DNA from 4 places in the Dickeya chrysanthemi NCPPB 402 genome. Region 1 is predicted to be linked to each of the others. Evidence: predicted binding sites of a transcription regulator. Region 1 holds the regulator's gene; each other region holds the start of a gene.
What was found. Region 1 encodes CRP, which controls carbon source genes, mostly activating them, when cyclic AMP is high. Its sites were predicted from a motif close to ATGTGANNNNNNTCACAT; they were not measured.

Region 1 (4,215 bases):
TCGGCGGTATTGTGCACACCCATTCGCGCCACGGCACCATCTGGGCACAGGCCGGTCGGGATATTCCGGCGCTCGGCACCACCCATGCCGATTATTTCTACGGTGATATTCCCTGTACCCGCCCGTTGAGCGAGGGCGAGATAGCCGATGATTATGAAAAAAATACCGGCCTGGTGATCGTGGAAGAATTTCAGCGCCGCGGTCTTGACCCGCTGGCGGTGCCCGGCGCGGTGATTACCGGCCATGCGCCGTTCTGTTGGGGGAAAAATGCGCTGGATGCGGTGCATAATGCACTGGTGCTTGAAGAAGTCGCCGCCATGGCGTTTTCGACCCGGCTGCTTAATGCGGACATTCATATTGATCAGGCGCTTTCTGATAAACACTATTTCAGGAAACACGGTGCCAATGCCTATTACGGCCAGCGCTGAATAGCCCGCACACGTAACATGATGTCATTGCAATAACGGCTTGAAATAAACAGTGGCAATCGGCCACGGGCTGCGCTCGCCCTCAAGTCAGAGATCCCGATATTTTCACGATTGGAAAGGAAATCGCATTATGACCAAACCTATGCTGCAAATTGCCCTTGATTCGACGGATTTGAGTACCGCTGTAGAGATTGCCGAACGTGTCGGCGGCTTTGTCGATATTATCGAAGTCGGGACGATTCTGGCTTTTGCCGAAGGGATGGCGGCGGTGCGTACCCTGCGTGAGCGTCATCCGAACCACATTATCGTTTGCGACATGAAAACCACCGACGGCGGCGCAATTTTGGCGCGCATGGCGTTTTCCGCCGGTGCTAACTGGATCACGGTGTCCGCCGCCGCGCACGTGGCCACTATCGCCGCCTGTAAGAAAGTGGCTGATGAATTCGGCGGGGAGATCCAGATTGAACTGTACGGCAACTGGAATCTGGATGACGCCAGACAGTGGGTTGCGATGGGGATTACCCAGGCCATTTACCACCGTTCCCGCGATGCGGAGCTGGCCGGCGTCAATTGGACTTCCGCCGATCTTGGCAGAATGCGTGCGCTGTCTGAGCTGGGGCTTGAGCTGTCGATTACCGGCGGCATCGTGCCGGAGGATATCCACCTGTTTGACGGCATCAGCGCCAAGGCGTTTATCGCCGGTCGCGCCCTCGCGTCTGAGAGCGGCAAAGCCACCGCAGAGGCGTTGCGTACCGAGATCAACAAGTACTGGTAAGACGCGAACGTGGATGCCAGACAGGTGCGTTAGGATGGTACAACGGTCTGAAACAAGGAGGGCGGCCAGATGGCCGCCCTGTCGGATGAGGGATGGGGATCAGCGCGTACCGTACACCACGATGGTTTTACCGTGGGCGGAGATCAGGTTTTGATCTTCCAGCATCTTCAGGATACGGCCGACGGTTTCGCGGGAACAGCCGACGATCTGGCCGATTTCCTGACGAGTGATCTTGATTTGCATACCGTCCGGGTGCGTCATGGCATCCGGCTGTTTAGCCAGGTTCAGCAAGGTCTGCGCGATACGACCGGTTACGTCGAGGAACGCCAGATTACCGACTTTCTGCGATGTAACTTGCAGGCGACGCGCCATCTGCGATGACAACCGCATCAGAATATCCGGGTTGACTTGAATTAGCTGGCGGAATTTCTTATAGGAAATCTCAGCGACTTCACAGGCGGTTTTCGCCCGCACCCACGCACTGCGTTCCTGCCCATCTTCAAATAAGCCAAGTTCGCCAATAAAATCGCCCTGATTCAGATAAGACAGAATCATTTCCTTGCCTTCTTCATCCTTGATTAGCACGGCAACCGAGCCTTTCACGATGTAGTAAAGCGTCTCTGCTTTTTCACCCTGATGAATAAGGGTGCTCTTCGATGGGTACTTGTGAATGTGGCAATGAGAAAGGAACCATTCGAGAGTCGGGTCTGTTTGCGGTTTGCCGAGAACCATTCGCTGTTATCCTCTGTTTGTAATTCACTGCGCAAATCACAGGGCTCAGAGTTCCCTGTACGGCGTGATAACATAGTTATAATTCAATTCCGTTCTGGCGGAATGACGTCAGGGAATATACTGAGGCTGTCTATACACGTCATATTCAGATTGCGGATGCGTTGGTCTGAATCATTCAGCGCATATCGGATGACGCCAGTAAGCCGGTGGCGGGCCTGACGAAGACTCAACACACGCGGTTACGCTTTTGTTTGTAACACAGGTTGAGTGTAGTGTCTCGTGTTGTCTCGCTTCAGCATGATTAAGCTCTGATTATCAGGCTTTTTTGTACATAAGCGGTGCAAAATTTCAAAAATAATTGATTGAGGACAAATTTATGCAGGCTCGGGTGAAATGGGTTGAAGGGTTGACGTTTCTGGGTGAATCCGCGTCCGGGCATCAACTGCTGATGGACGGCAACGCCGGCGACAAAGCGCCCAGCCCGATGGAAATGGTGCTGATGGCAGCAGGCGGATGCAGCGCCATCGATGTGGTGTCTATTCTGCAAAAAGGCCGTCACGATGTGGTGGATTGCGAGGTTCGCCTGACGTCGGAACGCCGTGAAGAGGCGCCGCGCCTGTTCACCGCCATTAACCTGCATTTTATTGTGACCGGCAAAGGGTTGAGCGATAAAGCCGTGGAGCGCGCGGTATCGCTGTCGGCGGAAAAGTACTGCTCGGTGGCGCTGATGCTGGAAAAAGCGGTTAACGTGACCCACAGCCATGAAGTGATCGCGCTGGACTAATGCGTCTGACTACGGCGGTTTGCTCCTGTTGCCGCCGCATCCTGCAAAGCCGCTACCGTCGGCTATTAATCAATTTTATTGCCTTCGATCAACCGCTGCACCAGCGGCATCATGATTAACTCCATCGCCAGCCCCATTTTGCCGCCCGGCACCACCAGCGTATTGATGTGGGAAATGAATGAGCCTTGCAACATCGCCAGCAGGTAAGGGTAATCAATATGGTCCAGACCCTGAAAGTGGATCACCACGAAACTTTCGTCCATCGAGGGAATGGCTTTGGCGGCGAACGGATTAGAGGTGTCTACCGTCGGCACGCGCTGGAAGTTGATGTGGGTACGGGAAAACTGCGGCGTGATGTAGGTGATGTAATCTTCCATTGAGCGCACGACGGAATCCATCACCGCCTCGCGGGAGTGACCGCGCTCGTTGATATCGCGCACCAGTTTTTGGATCCACTCCAGGTTGACGATCGGCACCACGCCCACCAGCAGGTCGACATGCTGCGCCACATCATGCTGGTCGGTGACCACGCCGCCGTGCAACCCTTCGTAGAACAGCAGGTCGGTCGGTTCCGGCATCGGTTCCCAGGGCGTGAAGGTGCCCGGCACTTGATTGTAGGGAATGGCTTCGTCGTAGGTGTGCAGGTATTTGCGGGTCTGGCCGGTGCCGCTGCGGCCGTATTCAATAAACGTGTGTTCCAGTTGGCTGAAATCGTTCGCTTCCGGCCCGAAATAGCTGATGTGGCGCCCCAGATCCCGCGCCTTGCGGATCGCCATGTCCATTTCCGGCCGGGTATAGCGGTGATAGCTGTCGCCATCCACCAGTGCGGCGCGCAGATTCAGTTGCTGGAAAATTTTGCGAAACGCCAGGCTGGTGGTGGTAGTCCCCGCGCCGCTGGAGCCGGTGACCGCGATAATCGGATGCTGGTGCGACATGGTGTGTAACCTCCGGTGAATGGGGCAATCTCCGGTAATCCGGTAAATAGGGGCAACCCCGGTCAGAGATATCTGAGCATTGTTAGCATGTTTATACCGCGGTGACACGCCAATTTACGTTTTTAACCGATTGATTCAGGGCTAATACCGCTCACCGCTGCTGAGCTGGCGGCGGGGCATGATATTGACGGTTTCATGCAGTTCCGACCATACCAGCACGACCTCGCCGTGTGCCAATTGTTGGCGTACGTCCGCGACTTTTTCGTCGAGCGTGCGCTCCTGCTCGCCGTAGTCGGTGCCTTCGCGCAGGACGAACGATTCAATCAGATTTTGCAGTGTTTCCGGTGCCAGTTCTTGCCAGGGAATGATCATGCGTTCTGCTCCAGATAAGGGGTGAACCAGCTTGGGGATCCGCTGTTCCAGCCACAACTCAGGCTGGTGCCATGTGCCGCCTGCACCGGCGCTTCACTCCAAGCGAGATCGATAAAATCCCCGTCCGGCAGGGGCTGAAAACACGTATTACGATAAGAAGAATGATTCATAAAAAGAGCGCCACGATGA
Region 2 (4,215 bases), 1.1 Mb from region 1:
GTTATCGAAAACATCAAGTCGCTGACGGCAGAAGCCGGCAAACCGAAGTGGAACTGGCAGGCACCGGAAGTGAACGTCGAACTGCACAACCGTGTGCAGGCGCTGTCTGAAGCTCGTTTGGGCGATGCCTATCGCATCACTGAAAAACAAGAACGCTACGCACAGGTTGATACCATCAAATCCGATGTGGTTGCGGCTCTGTTGGCAGAAGATGAAACGCTGGACGAGAACGAACTGCGCGATATTCTCGGCAGCATCGAGAAGAACGTGGTACGTAGCCGTGTGCTGCGTGGCGAACCGCGTATCGACGGCCGTGAAAAAGACATGATCCGTGGTCTGGACGTTCGTACCGGCGTGCTGCCGCGTACTCACGGTTCCGCACTGTTCACCCGTGGTGAAACTCAGGCGCTGGTGACTGCGACGCTGGGCACTGAGCGTGATGCACAGACCATCGATGAGTTGACTGGCGAGCGTACCGATCGCTTCCTGCTGCACTACAACTTCCCTCCGTACTCCGTGGGTGAAACCGGTATGGTTGGGTCGCCGAAACGCCGCGAAATCGGTCACGGTCGTCTGGCTAAACGTGGCGTGCTGGCTGTTATGCCGAAACCGGAAGCCTTCCCGTACACCGTACGTGTTGTGTCTGAAATTACCGAATCCAACGGTTCTTCTTCCATGGCGTCCGTATGTGGTGCTTCTCTGGCGCTGATGGATGCCGGCGTGCCGATCAAAGCCGCCGTTGCCGGTATCGCGATGGGTCTGGTGAAGGAAGGCGACAACTACGTTGTGCTGTCGGATATTCTGGGTGACGAAGACCACCTGGGCGATATGGACTTCAAAGTAGCCGGTAGCCGTGAAGGCGTGACCGCGTTGCAGATGGACATCAAAATCGAAGGTATCACCCGCGAAATCATGCAGGTGGCGCTGAACCAGGCCAAGGGTGCGCGTTTGCACATTCTGGGCGTGATGGAACAGGCTATCAGCACGCCGCGTGGCGATATCTCCGAATTCGCACCGCGTATTCACACCATCAAGATCAGCACCGACAAGATCAAAGATGTGATCGGTAAAGGCGGTTCTGTTATCCGTGCGCTGACCGAAGAAACCGGTACGACTATTGAGATCGAAGACGACGGTACTGTGAAGATTGCCTCGACCGATGGTGAAAAAGCCAAACACGCGATTCGCCGTATCGAAGAGATCACGGCTGAAATCGAAGTGGGTCGTATCTATCAGGGTAAAGTGACCCGTATCGTTGACTTTGGCGCTTTTGTTGCCATCGGCGGCGGCAAAGAAGGTCTGGTTCATATTTCTCAGATCGCCGACAAGCGTGTCGAGAAAGTGACCGACTACCTGCAGATGGGCCAGGAAGTGCCGGTTAAGGTGCTGGAAGTGGATCGTCAGGGTCGTGTCCGTTTGAGCATAAAAGAAGCAACCGCTCAACCTCAGGAAGCTGCTCCGGTTTCCGAGGCAGAATAATAACGGATAATCAATTGGCAGCTCCTTACAGTGTGAAGGAGCTGCGTGTATTATAAGGAACGGATATCCTTATGCTGAGCAGTCGGGGACAGGATGTTCATCCAATGTTTGTCTTCGGGAGTGGGAAATGAAGCCTTTCTTGCGCTGGTGTTATGTTGCGACAGCAATTATGCTGGCAGGATGCAGCAACACGGATTGGCGCAAAGATGCATTGCTGGCGGTTCCGTTGCAGCCTACGCTGCAGCAGGAAGTCATTCTGGCGCGCATGGAGCAAATCCTGGCGAGCCGGGCAATTACTCCCGATGAACGAGCACAGCTGTTATATGAGCGCGGAGTGCTGTATGATAGCCTCGGGTTACGGGCGTTGGCGCGAAATGATTTTTCACAAGCGCTTTCTATCCGCCCCGATATGCCGGAAGTTTTTAACTATCTCGGCATTTACTTGACGCAGGCAGGCAATTTTGATGCTGCCTATGAAGCGTTTGATTCTGTATTAGAGCTTGATCCAACTTACAATTATGCGCGTTTGAATCGGGGCATCGCTTTGTACTACGGCGGTCGCTACCTGTTGGCGCAGGATGATCTGCTAGCGTTTTATCGCGACGATCCTAATGATCCTTTCCGTTCCCTGTGGCTTTATCTGGTGGAGAGAGAAATCAATCCCGAGAAGGCCAAACTGGCGTTGAAAGAACGCTACGAGGGGGCAAAGAAAGGTGTGTGGGGATGGACGATTGTCGAATTCTACTTGGGCAACATCAACGAAAAAGCGTTGATGCAGCGCATCCAGGAAGAAGCTAAGGATAACACTTCGCTCGCCGAGCATCTCAGTGAAACTGACTTCTATTTAGGTAAGCACTACCTAAGTCTGGGGGACAAGAACACCGCCGAGGCGTTGTTCAAGCTGACGGTTGCTAACAATGTTCACAATTTTGTTGAGCACCGCTATGCATTGTTGGAATTGGCGCAGTTAGGCCAAGAGCAAGACGACCTATCAGGATCGGACCAGCAATAGCTGACGAACACCTTTCAGCCAGAGATCATGATGATTTCTTCATCGCCTTAACGGGCGAGGCTTTTTTGTTCGCTTTTTAATCCAATTTGAGCCGGTTCACACTTTTCAATGAAAATGATTGAGTATTTTCTCGACAAGTTATGTAGACTGGCCGCCATTTTGAAGTGAGGCTAAGTTTACATGGCAGAGTTTGAAACCTCTTTTGCTAGCTTGGGGCTGTCCGCTCCTATTCTGAATGCACTGTCTGAGATGGGGTATGAAAAACCGTCCCCGATTCAGGCGGAATGTATTCCTCATCTGCTCAACGGGCGCGACGTACTGGGTATGGCGCAGACCGGGAGCGGCAAGACCGCGGCGTTTTCCCTGCCGCTGCTGAACAATATCAAGGCTGACCTGAAGGCACCGCAGTTGCTGGTGCTGGCACCGACCCGTGAGCTGGCGGTGCAGGTTGCAGAAGCCTGTAACGAATTTTCCAAACACATGCAGGGCGTCAATGTGGTCGCACTGTATGGCGGCCAGCGTTATGACGTGCAGTTGCGCGCGCTGCGTCAGGGGCCGCAGGTTGTCGTCGGTACGCCGGGACGTCTGCTGGATCACCTGAAACGCGGTACGCTGGACCTGTCTAACCTGAGTGGTCTGGTGCTGGACGAAGCCGACGAAATGCTGCGCATGGGCTTTATTGAAGATGTGGAAAACATCATGGCGCAGATCCCGGCTGAGCATCAGACGGCGCTGTTCTCCGCCACCATGCCGGAGGCGATCCGTCGCATTACCCGTCGTTTCATGAACGATCCGCAGGAAGTGCGTATTCAATCCAGCGTGACCACGCGTCCGGATATCAGCCAGAGCTACTGGACGGTATACGGCATGCGTAAAAACGAAGCGCTGATCCGTTTCTTGGAAGCGGAAGATTTTGATGCTGCGATCATCTTCGTGCGTACCAAAAACGCTACGCTGGAAGTGGCCGAAGCGCTGGAGCGCAGCGGTTATAACAGCGCCGCGCTGAACGGCGACATGAACCAGGCGCTGCGTGAGCAAACGCTGGAACGTCTGAAAGACGGTCGTCTGGATATCCTGATTGCGACCGACGTGGCCGCACGTGGTCTGGATGTTGAACGCATCAGTCTGGTGGTGAACTACGATATCCCGATGGACTCCGAGTCTTACGTTCACCGCATCGGCCGTACCGGTCGTGCCGGTCGCGCTGGCCGTGCGCTGTTGTTCGTGGAAAACCGTGAGCGCCGCCTGCTGCGTAATATCGAACGCACCATGAAGCTGACGATCCCGGAAGTCGATTTGCCGAACGCCGAACTGCTGGGTCAGCGTCGTCTGGCGAAGTTTGCCGCTAAAGTACAGCAGCAACTGGAAAGCAGTGATCTGGATATGTACCGTGCGCTGCTCAGTAAACTGCAGCCGCAGGAAGAGCTGGACATCGAAACGCTGGCTGCCGCACTGCTGAAAATGGCACAGGGCGAGCGTCCGCTGATTCTGCCGCCGGATCCGGTGGTTGAGCGCCGTCCGCGTCGTGAGTTCCGCGAGCGTGATGATCGTTTCGAACGCCGTGGCGAGCGCAACGATCGTGGCCCGCGCGGTGGTGATGAGCGTCCGGCTCGTCGTGAGCGCCGCGACGTTGGTGAAATGGAGCTGTATCGGATCGAAGTGGGTCGTGACGATGGCGTAGAAGTGCGTCATATCGTGGGCGCGATTGCGAACGAAGGTGATAT
Region 3 (4,215 bases), 220 kb from region 1:
TTTGGGAGAGTTAGATGTCTATATCATTCTCTAACGTTGACTTCATCAATAGCACAATACAAAACTTTATTGACAGGAAGTTAAAAAGTTACGGCGATCTTAAGTACGCCTATTTGATCATGAACAAGAAGAAACCGACGGATGTCGTGATCATTTCCAATTATCCGCCGGAGTGGGTTGATGTTTACCGCAGCAATAACTATCAGCATATTGACCCGGTAATACTGACGGCGATTAATAAGATATCTCCCTTCTCCTGGGATGATGACCTGGTTATCAGTTCAAAACTGAAATTCTCCAGAATATTCAACCTCTCCAAAGAATATGACATTGTTAACGGTTATACGTTTGTCTTACATGATCCGGGTAACAATTTGGCGACGCTGTCTTTCATGGTTGAGGAACACCGCAGCAGCGAGCTGGAAGAGATTATTCAGAATAATAGAGACAAGCTGCAAATGCTGTTGATCTCGGCCCATGAAAAGCTCACCTCCCTTCATCGGGAGATGAGCAGAAACAGGCACAATAGTAAGTCGCAGGAAGCCGATATTTTTTCACAAAGAGAAAATGAAATTCTCTACTGGGCAAGTATGGGAAAAACGTATCATGAGATTGCGCTTATTCTTGGTATTACCACCAGTACTGTAAAATTTCATATCGGCAATGTCGTGAAAAAACTGGGTGTGCTGAATGCCAAACATGCGATTCGACTTGGCGTTGAAATGAATCTGATCAAGCCAGTGGAACCAGTAAAGGCAAGGTCTTAAGCTGTTCGGATTCCGCTTTCGTCATTTGTGTTATGCGTTCAATCAGCGCATGCCGGCTTTCATCGTCAGTGGGCAGGTGCAGCAGATAAATACGCTCTTGTTTTTCCGATAACCCTTGCTGGATGATGGATATACGCCAGCCTGAACGTTTTAACAAGGTTAGCATCGGGTGGCTGACAATGGTGAGTATCCCATCGTAGTGACACTTTCTGGCGTAATTGATCATGGCAAGGAATAGCGTCAGGCACGCCGGGTTACGGGTACCAATCAAATTTCTTACCCGGTCACGATCAACGAAGAAGCGGCTGGATTCGATATAATTCCCTTCGGGGATTTTGAGATTATCGAAATAAGAGAAGAATGTGCCGGTAATCATGTTGGGATATTGCATTTCGATAAATCTGACGCTACAAATAACTTTTCCTTCTTTGATACCTAAAAGATAGGTTGTCTTTTCATTATCATACTCGTCAAACTCCATCCCGTTAATACAGTTAACAGCCCAGTCCAGACGGTCCTTAAATGTATCTTTTCGTAATGTAAACACCTCATCCAGCTTGTTATTTGACATTAAACTAAAATTCACATCAAATATTTCTAACATTTGTCCTCCTGTTATCACTTTTATGTCTTTTGGCATGGAAGTTTGTCTGATGGTATATATGGTAACGTTTTTACCACTCACTTTTCCAGCGTGATTATTTTCATCCGTTTAGGAAACTTTGGGGTTTGTTCGTTGACATTTCATTTCCTTTTTTATCTTAAGCCGCGACCAGGTAATCTGTTTTTATTGCATAAAGTATGCCTGACTCGTTGAACGGTAATTCACAAAAGTCATTATTATTCTGGTAATGGTGTGAATGCTTCCTGCGTGATGCGCACGTATTGTGTTATCGGAGATAGGGGAAGAAAGAGTGTGATGGCCGCCACCCCGGATATGCACGGCAGGAAGGCGATGATACATATGGATTAAGGTAATAGGTTTCGTGAACATCTCTTACTACCGCGTGATAGTCGTGAATGAGAGTAAAGAAAGTTGCCCTTCCATGCGGATCCCTCTGACGGTAGGTGATGTGTCATCGTAGTCAGAAATGCATGTTATCTCGCCATAGGTATGTGTAGCTCGGTGGCGTTTCTCTGGCCTCTTTGCGTCTTAAGGTGTGTTGACCTATCAGGGAAGACGCACTCTCTCCTCAGCATGTTGCTCTCTTCAGTGGCCGTTATCGGCTTTAACACACCTTGTTCAGCATCGGTCCCGCTCGGATGCGAGAAAGTGATGTCGGTAACGTGATGAAAAAACATAGTTTTCATCTTCCTGACATAGGAATGTGATATGGATCGCACTTTTTGTGAAATGCGATATAGTTACTATAGTGATAATTGACTTGTCATTTACGAGCCCATCAACAACGAAAACGTAAAAAAGGAAACCACCATGAATATGAAAGCTATCTTTACTGCCATCGCACTGAGCACTCTGTCTGTCGGCGCTTTTGCTGCAACTGAAATCCAATACCCGCAGGGCCAGGAAATGGGGAGTGTCTCTGCCAGTGCCAACACGCTCGACAGCCTGCAGGCTAAACTGGCTGCGAAAGCCGATGCCGCTGGTGCCAAGTCGTTCCAGATAACCGCTGTTCAGGGTAACGACACACTGCACGGCAATGCTGTTCTGTATAAATAATGTGACTGGTGAAGTTGGGAAACATACTTTTCCCCTTCCTCAATAATCATCATCAATCATCACCCTCCCTGTGTCTGTTTTTTATGCTGTTGTTAACCGGGCTTCGGCCCGGTTTTTTTATTTCAGGATGACTCCAGCACCGGACTTCGCTGGACTACGCCCAAACTCTATGCAGCATATTTATCAATAACTTAGTATATTTCAACATATGCCGGTGCTTTCCGAAACCTGACCCGACTTCCCTGCTGGTGGCCCCTATGAGGCTCTTGGGGATCGGGTCTTTCCGAGGAGTCATCATGGCAAAGATCAAGCTCACCAAGTCCGCTGTCGATGCGGCACAACCCCAGGCGCAGGCGGATACCCTGGTGCCCGGCTTCTTGTGCAAGATTACCCCATCGGGCCGCAAGGTGTTCATGCTTCAGTACCGCACGAACGCTGGCGAGCGCCGCAAGCCCGCTTTGGGCCAGTACGGGGAACTGACAGTCGAACAGGCCCGCTCGCTGGCACAGGAATGGCTGGCCCAGGTGCGCCGGGGCGGCGATCCCAGCGCGGACAAGACGGCGGCGCGCAAGGCGCCCACGGTCAAGGAGTTGTGCACGAAGTTCATGACGGATTACTCCAGGGTGCGCAACAAGCCCAGCACGCAGGAAGGCGACCAGAGCGTCATCGACCGCAACATCGTTCCGATTATCGGTCGCATGAAGGTTCAGGACGTGAAGCGCCCGGACGTGGCCGGGATGATGAAGAAGATGACGCACAAGCCGGCCGATGCGAACCGGACGTTCAGTGTCATGCGTCGGATGTTCAATCTGGCCGAGGTGTGGGGCTACCGCCCGGACGGCACCAATCCGTGCCGCCACGTCCCGATGTACCCGGCAGGGCCACCCACCTCATCAGCGACGAGGACATGGGCAAGCTGTTCCGGCAGATCGAAAAGACCGAAGCCGAAGAACTGGAGAACTACGTCATCCCGCTGGCGATCCGCCTGCAATTCGAGTTCTCCGGTCGCCGTGGAGAAATTTGCCCGCTCGAATGGCCTTGGCTGGACTTCGAGAACCGGCGCGTATCTTGGCCCGACAGCAAGACCGGCAGCATGTCCAAGCCCATGAGCGAGGAAGCCTATCGGCTGCTTTCGGCGGCACCGCGCTTGGAGGGCCGGAGGGCGGACTACGGCGAGGAGGTCGTGTTGACGCTGGCGGCGCAGTTGGTGAAGGAATACGGCAGCAGTTTTGCGGTCAAGAACCTGCGCCGCATGGTGCAGTGCGCCACCACCTTCCCCGACGAGCAGATTGTCGTATCACTGATACGACAATTGAGCTGGACGCACTTCATCGCCCTGATCCCGCTGAAAGACCCGCTCCAGCGGGACTACTACGCGCAGATGGCCAGCGCCGAACGCTGGAGCGTGCGGATGCTGCGCGAACGCATCGACTCGATGCTGTACGAACGCAAGGCACTGTCCAAGAAGCCGGACGAAACGATTGCGCAGGAGTTGGCGACTCTGCGCGATGTGCAGCGCATGACACCGGCCCTGGTCATGCGCGACCCGTACATCCTCGACTTCCCGGGGCTGCGGGATACCTGGCAGGAAGGCGACCTGGAGGCGGCGATCATCCGTGAAATGGAATCTTTCCTGTTGGAGCTGGGCGCGGGCTTTTCCTTCCTCACCCGGCAAAAGCGCATCCAGATCGACGACGAGGATTTCCACCTTGATCTGCTGTTCTACAACCGCAAGCTGCGCCGGCTGGTGGCGGTGGAGTTGAAGAT
Region 4 (4,215 bases), 420 kb from region 1:
TCACCAGCGTCATCCCCACCGCCATGATGGCGTTCACCGAAGTCTGCTGCAGGATGTTGAACAAGTTGTTCAGGGTAAAAAAGTTGGGACTCATTGAAGACACCACAGCGATAAGAATCAGCAGGGCGATCAATGATTTTTGCTCCATCAGCCACTCTTTGCTGAGCCAGCGCTTGGCTGTGATAGTTTGAGAACTCATGTCTGATTTACTCCTGCTTTACGCCGTATTGCTTACCAACGGCCGCGGCCATCAGCGTTTCCTGTGTCGCCTGTTCAATCGGGAACTCGCCGCTCAGACGCCCTTCGTGCATCACGATGATGCGATCGCTCATCCCTAGTACTTCGGGCATTTCCGACGACACCAGAATGATGCTTAATCCTTCCTGCTTGAACTGGTTGATTAATTGATAGATTTCTTTTTTGGCGCCGACATCCACACCGCGGGTCGGCTCATCCAGAATCAATACCTTGGGACGCGTCATCAGCCCGCGGGCAATCGCCACTTTTTGCTGATTACCGCCAGACAACAGCCCAATCGGCTGAGACATGGACGGCGTGCGAATATTGAACATACGGATGAAATCGCCCACCGCCTGTTGTTCATCGCCGTGCCGCAACGACCCCGCCGCGTTACTGAAATAACGCAACGCCGTCAGGGACATGTTTTCCTTCACCGACATGCCGAGCACCAGCCCGTCTCGTTTACGGTCTTCGGAAATATAGACGATGCCGTTGGCGAGTCCGTCCTGCGGGCTGCGGGCTACCACGTCATTACCGTCCAGAGAGACTTTGCCGTGAGTATGCGGCAACGCGCCATACAGCACTTTCATCAATTCGGTGCGACCGGCGCCCATTAATCCGGCCACCCCGAGAATTTCACCTTTACGCAGGGTGAAGCTCACGTTTTCCACCCCTGGGCCGGACAATTCGCTAACCTGCAAACGCACATCGCCGGGTGCCTGATCGAGACGGGGATACTGATCTTCCAGCTTACGTCCCACCATCATTTCAATCAGTGAGTCTTCCTGTAATTCGCTCACCGAGCGCTCGCCAATAAACTGGCCGTCACGGAACACGGTCACATCGTCGCAAATTTCAAAAATTTCTTTCAATCGGTGAGAAATATAGACAATGCCGCAGCCTTGAGACTGCAATTCCCGGATAACGCTAAACAGCGATGCGGTTTCGGTATCCGTCAATGCGTCGGTGGGTTCATCCATGATGATGACCCGAGACTCAAAGCTCAGCACTTTGGCGATTTCAACCATTTGCTGATCGCCAATCGACAATTCCCCGACCAGACGACGGCTGTCATAACGCAGATTCAACCGCTTAAGCAGTTTATCCGCCTCGATATACATTCGTTTCCAGTCAATACGCCCCAGACGGTTGGTAAATTCACGTCCAAGGAAAATATTTTCCGCAATAGTCAGTTGAGGAATCAGGTTCAGTTCCTGATGAATAATGCCGATCCCAGCTTCCTGAGAGGCTTTAGGGCCGCTGAAATCAACATCACTCCCCAGAAACTGGATACTGCCAGCATCCCGACGGTAAATGCCCGTCAGCACTTTCATCATGGTGGATTTGCCGGCACCGTTTTCTCCCACCAGCGCCATCACTTTGCCTGGATAAACATTTAATGCTGCGCCAGACAACGCTTTAACGCCGGGAAAAGTTTTGGTGATGCCTTGCAATTGCAGTAAAGGTTGCATCGCTACCTCAGAAGGTGACGCCAGCACAAAGAATCACATTCGCATAGGGAGAACATTCCCCGGTACGAATAATGGCTCGGCTTTGGCCAGTTTGTTTTTTAAACTCTTCGTGGCTGACGTAATGCAGTGAAATGGTATTTCCCTGGTGTTGTTCAAGTTGTGCTAACTGCTTTAGTAATGCGTCATGGAGCAGCGTATTTTTCTCGACGATTTCCTGAGCCAGGATTGCAGCTTCAACCTGCATCTCCGCCGTCACCACATCCAACACCTGTAAAAAGCCAGGAACGTTATGGGTCAAAGCCAAATCAATACGGCTTGTGGTTTCCGGAATCGGCAAACCGGCATCGGCAATCACAACCTGGTCGGTATGTCCCAGTTGGGAAATCACCGACGAGATATCGGAATTAAGTAACACGCCTTTTTTCATTGTATTTACCCTGAGAGCGAAACGTTTCGCTTGTGCAGTAAGTGTAGAAAAAGAACAGTAGAAGGCAACGATTATCTTATGAAAATGTGATCGTTATCGAAACGTTTCGTTGGCGTAATAATAAGGAAGATGTTAAGTGATTATCCCCCTCAATCACTCGAGTTACAGGACAACACCCATTGCGTGTTGAACAACGCAACGCGTTGGCCCGCCAGGACAAGGCCCATTAAGAGCCTTGTAACACGGCGACCGAGTGACAAATTCGTTGGGAACGAATTTGCCCCGCCAACGGCTGGCCTTCGGTGAGAGACAGGATGCCTCTCATTTCATCCTCTGGAGTTTACTCAGGTCAGTGATTCGGATGAGCGACAACGCAGCCGGGAGCCAGAGTTGAACGCAGTTCGCTGCGGCGCTAAAAGGGCGAGTCCCAAAGATGGGCCGAGTCATAACCGGCAACGTGGAGTAATACGGGTATAAAAACACTAAAAATGCCTGGCAGTGCGCAAAAAGCGGGTTAAGACCCGCCCGATAGCATGGGATTATTTCTGAATCTTCCGTATCTGTTTCACATCCAGTTGAACCGAACCAAATTCTTTGTCCAGCTCACCTTTCAGTTCCACCAAGTCTTCCGGAGTAATCGTTTGACCTTCCCATCGCTTATCATCGATCTCCACCACCAGCGTGCCGGTGGCGTCATGAAACTGATAGTCATTGCTACCCACCCGCTGGGTAATATTGCCCTGCAATCGGACCCAACTGTCGTCGCGCATTTCTTTAGCTTGCGCCACCGTCGTCAGGCTAGCGTCCGGACCGTAAAAACCGCCGCTCTGAGGAGTGGCCGAACCCGAGGTATTCGGACCGAGAAATCCCCCATTCTGAGCGGCAGATAACGAGGCGGAAAACAATGCCGCAACAACAACCAGTACCACGCGTTTCTTCATGAAATGATCTCCTGATGGATTAAGCCGGATGTGGCTACTGCTAGCTACTAGACCAAAAAGTTCTTAACAGGATCTTAAAACCCGCGGCGTTTCGGCGTTATTTCTCCGGATTGCGGGCCGTCTCGCGCCATGGCGCGGTCGTCCTGTTCATCAATGGCGGAAAAACGTATAAACACCCAGAAAAGGCAGGAGGGACGATGCGTATATTGGTAATCGAGGATGACCGTCTGATTGGCGACGGTATCAAAGCCGGGCTAATCAAACTCGGGTTTAACGTCGACTGGTTTACCCAAGGCCGGGAAGGCATGAATGCGCTCACCAGCGCACCTTATGACGCGGTGTTGCTGGATCTCAGCCTGCCCGAAATCGACGGGCTGGATATTTTACGACAATGGCGCCAACACGGGTACGACGTTCCCGTACTTGTAGTGACCGCGCGCGATGCCCTTGAACAACGCGTCCAAGGGTTGCAGCAAGGCGCCGACGATTACCTTTGCAAACCTTTCGAGCTGGCGGAGGTCGCCGCCCGTTTGCAGGCGCTAATCCGCAGACGTTATGGTCAATTGCAGCCCGTGCTCAGGCACGGCGCCGTCACACTGGATCTGGGGTCACGCCAGGTCACCCACAACGGCGTATCACTGGCACTAAAATCACGCGAACTGGCATTGCTGGAACTGTTTCTGATGAACCCTACCCACATCCTTACCCGCAACCAGTTAGAGGAAAAACTCTACAGTTGGGATGACGAGGTATCGAGCAATGCGGTAGAAGTGCATATCCATCATCTGCGCCGAAAACTCGGCAACCATTTCATTCGTACGGTACATGGCGTGGGGTACACACTGGGAGCGGTTGATGCCGAAGCTTAACCTGCGGTTGCGGTTACTATTGGGTTTTACGTTACTGATGCTGCTCATCGGCGGAATTGCCGCGATACTGTCATGGATACAAACCCGCCATAACATCAATGCGTTGTTTGATACCCAACAAATGCTATTTGCCAGTCGTCTGGCCGCTATCGACCCACAAAACTGGCAGCAAAACTCCCCGGTTTTACCCTCGTATCCCAAACTGTCACGCCATCAGCGTGGTGAATTCGACGATGACGCACTGGCATTCGCTATTTTTAGCCGTG

Region 2: the regulator CRP is predicted to act here: its motif matches at 2,576-2,593, upstream of yrbN (protein YrbN).
Region 3: the regulator CRP is predicted to act here: its motif matches at 2,094-2,111, upstream of bhsA (multiple stress resistance protein BhsA).
Region 4: the regulator CRP is predicted to act here: its motif matches at 2,224-2,241, upstream of rbsD (D-ribose pyranase).

The regions. Positions count from the first base shown of each region.
Region 1 is NZ_CM001974.1:350,195-354,409, forward strand. Features, by position in the region: gene DCH402_RS01635 (L-ribulose-5-phosphate 4-epimerase) at 1-428, shown strand, start outside; gene DCH402_RS01640 (3-keto-L-gulonate-6-phosphate decarboxylase UlaD) at 559-1,203, shown strand; gene crp (cAMP-activated global transcriptional regulator CRP) at 1,303-1,935, opposite strand; gene DCH402_RS01650 (OsmC family protein) at 2,312-2,719, shown strand; gene DCH402_RS01655 (phosphoribulokinase) at 2,785-3,654, opposite strand; gene DCH402_RS01660 (YheU family protein) at 3,796-4,026, opposite strand; gene DCH402_RS22710 (hypothetical protein) at 4,023-4,196, opposite strand.
Region 2 is NZ_CM001974.1:3,927,598-3,931,812, reverse strand. Features, by position in the region: gene pnp (polyribonucleotide nucleotidyltransferase) at 1-1,479, shown strand, start outside; gene nlpI (lipoprotein NlpI) at 1,607-2,491, shown strand; gene yrbN (protein YrbN) at 2,600-2,659, shown strand; gene DCH402_RS17305 (DEAD/DEAH family ATP-dependent RNA helicase) at 2,672-4,215, shown strand, end outside.
Region 3 is NZ_CM001974.1:125,714-129,928, forward strand. Features, by position in the region: gene DCH402_RS00675 (helix-turn-helix transcriptional regulator) at 15-767, shown strand; gene DCH402_RS00680 (acyl-homoserine-lactone synthase) at 733-1,371, opposite strand; gene bhsA (multiple stress resistance protein BhsA) at 2,203-2,448, shown strand; gene DCH402_RS22705 (Arm DNA-binding domain-containing protein) at 2,745-3,557, shown strand; partial or broken gene DCH402_RS22580 (PDDEXK nuclease domain-containing protein) at 3,554-4,215, shown strand, end outside.
Region 4 is NZ_CM001974.1:4,599,504-4,603,718, forward strand. Features, by position in the region: gene rbsC (ribose ABC transporter permease) at 1-199, opposite strand, end outside; gene rbsA (ribose ABC transporter ATP-binding protein RbsA) at 207-1,712, opposite strand; gene rbsD (D-ribose pyranase) at 1,720-2,139, opposite strand; gene DCH402_RS20405 (YgiW/YdeI family stress tolerance OB fold protein) at 2,679-3,080, opposite strand; gene qseB (quorum sensing response regulator transcription factor QseB) at 3,278-3,949, shown strand; gene qseC (quorum sensing histidine kinase QseC) at 3,936-4,215, shown strand, end outside.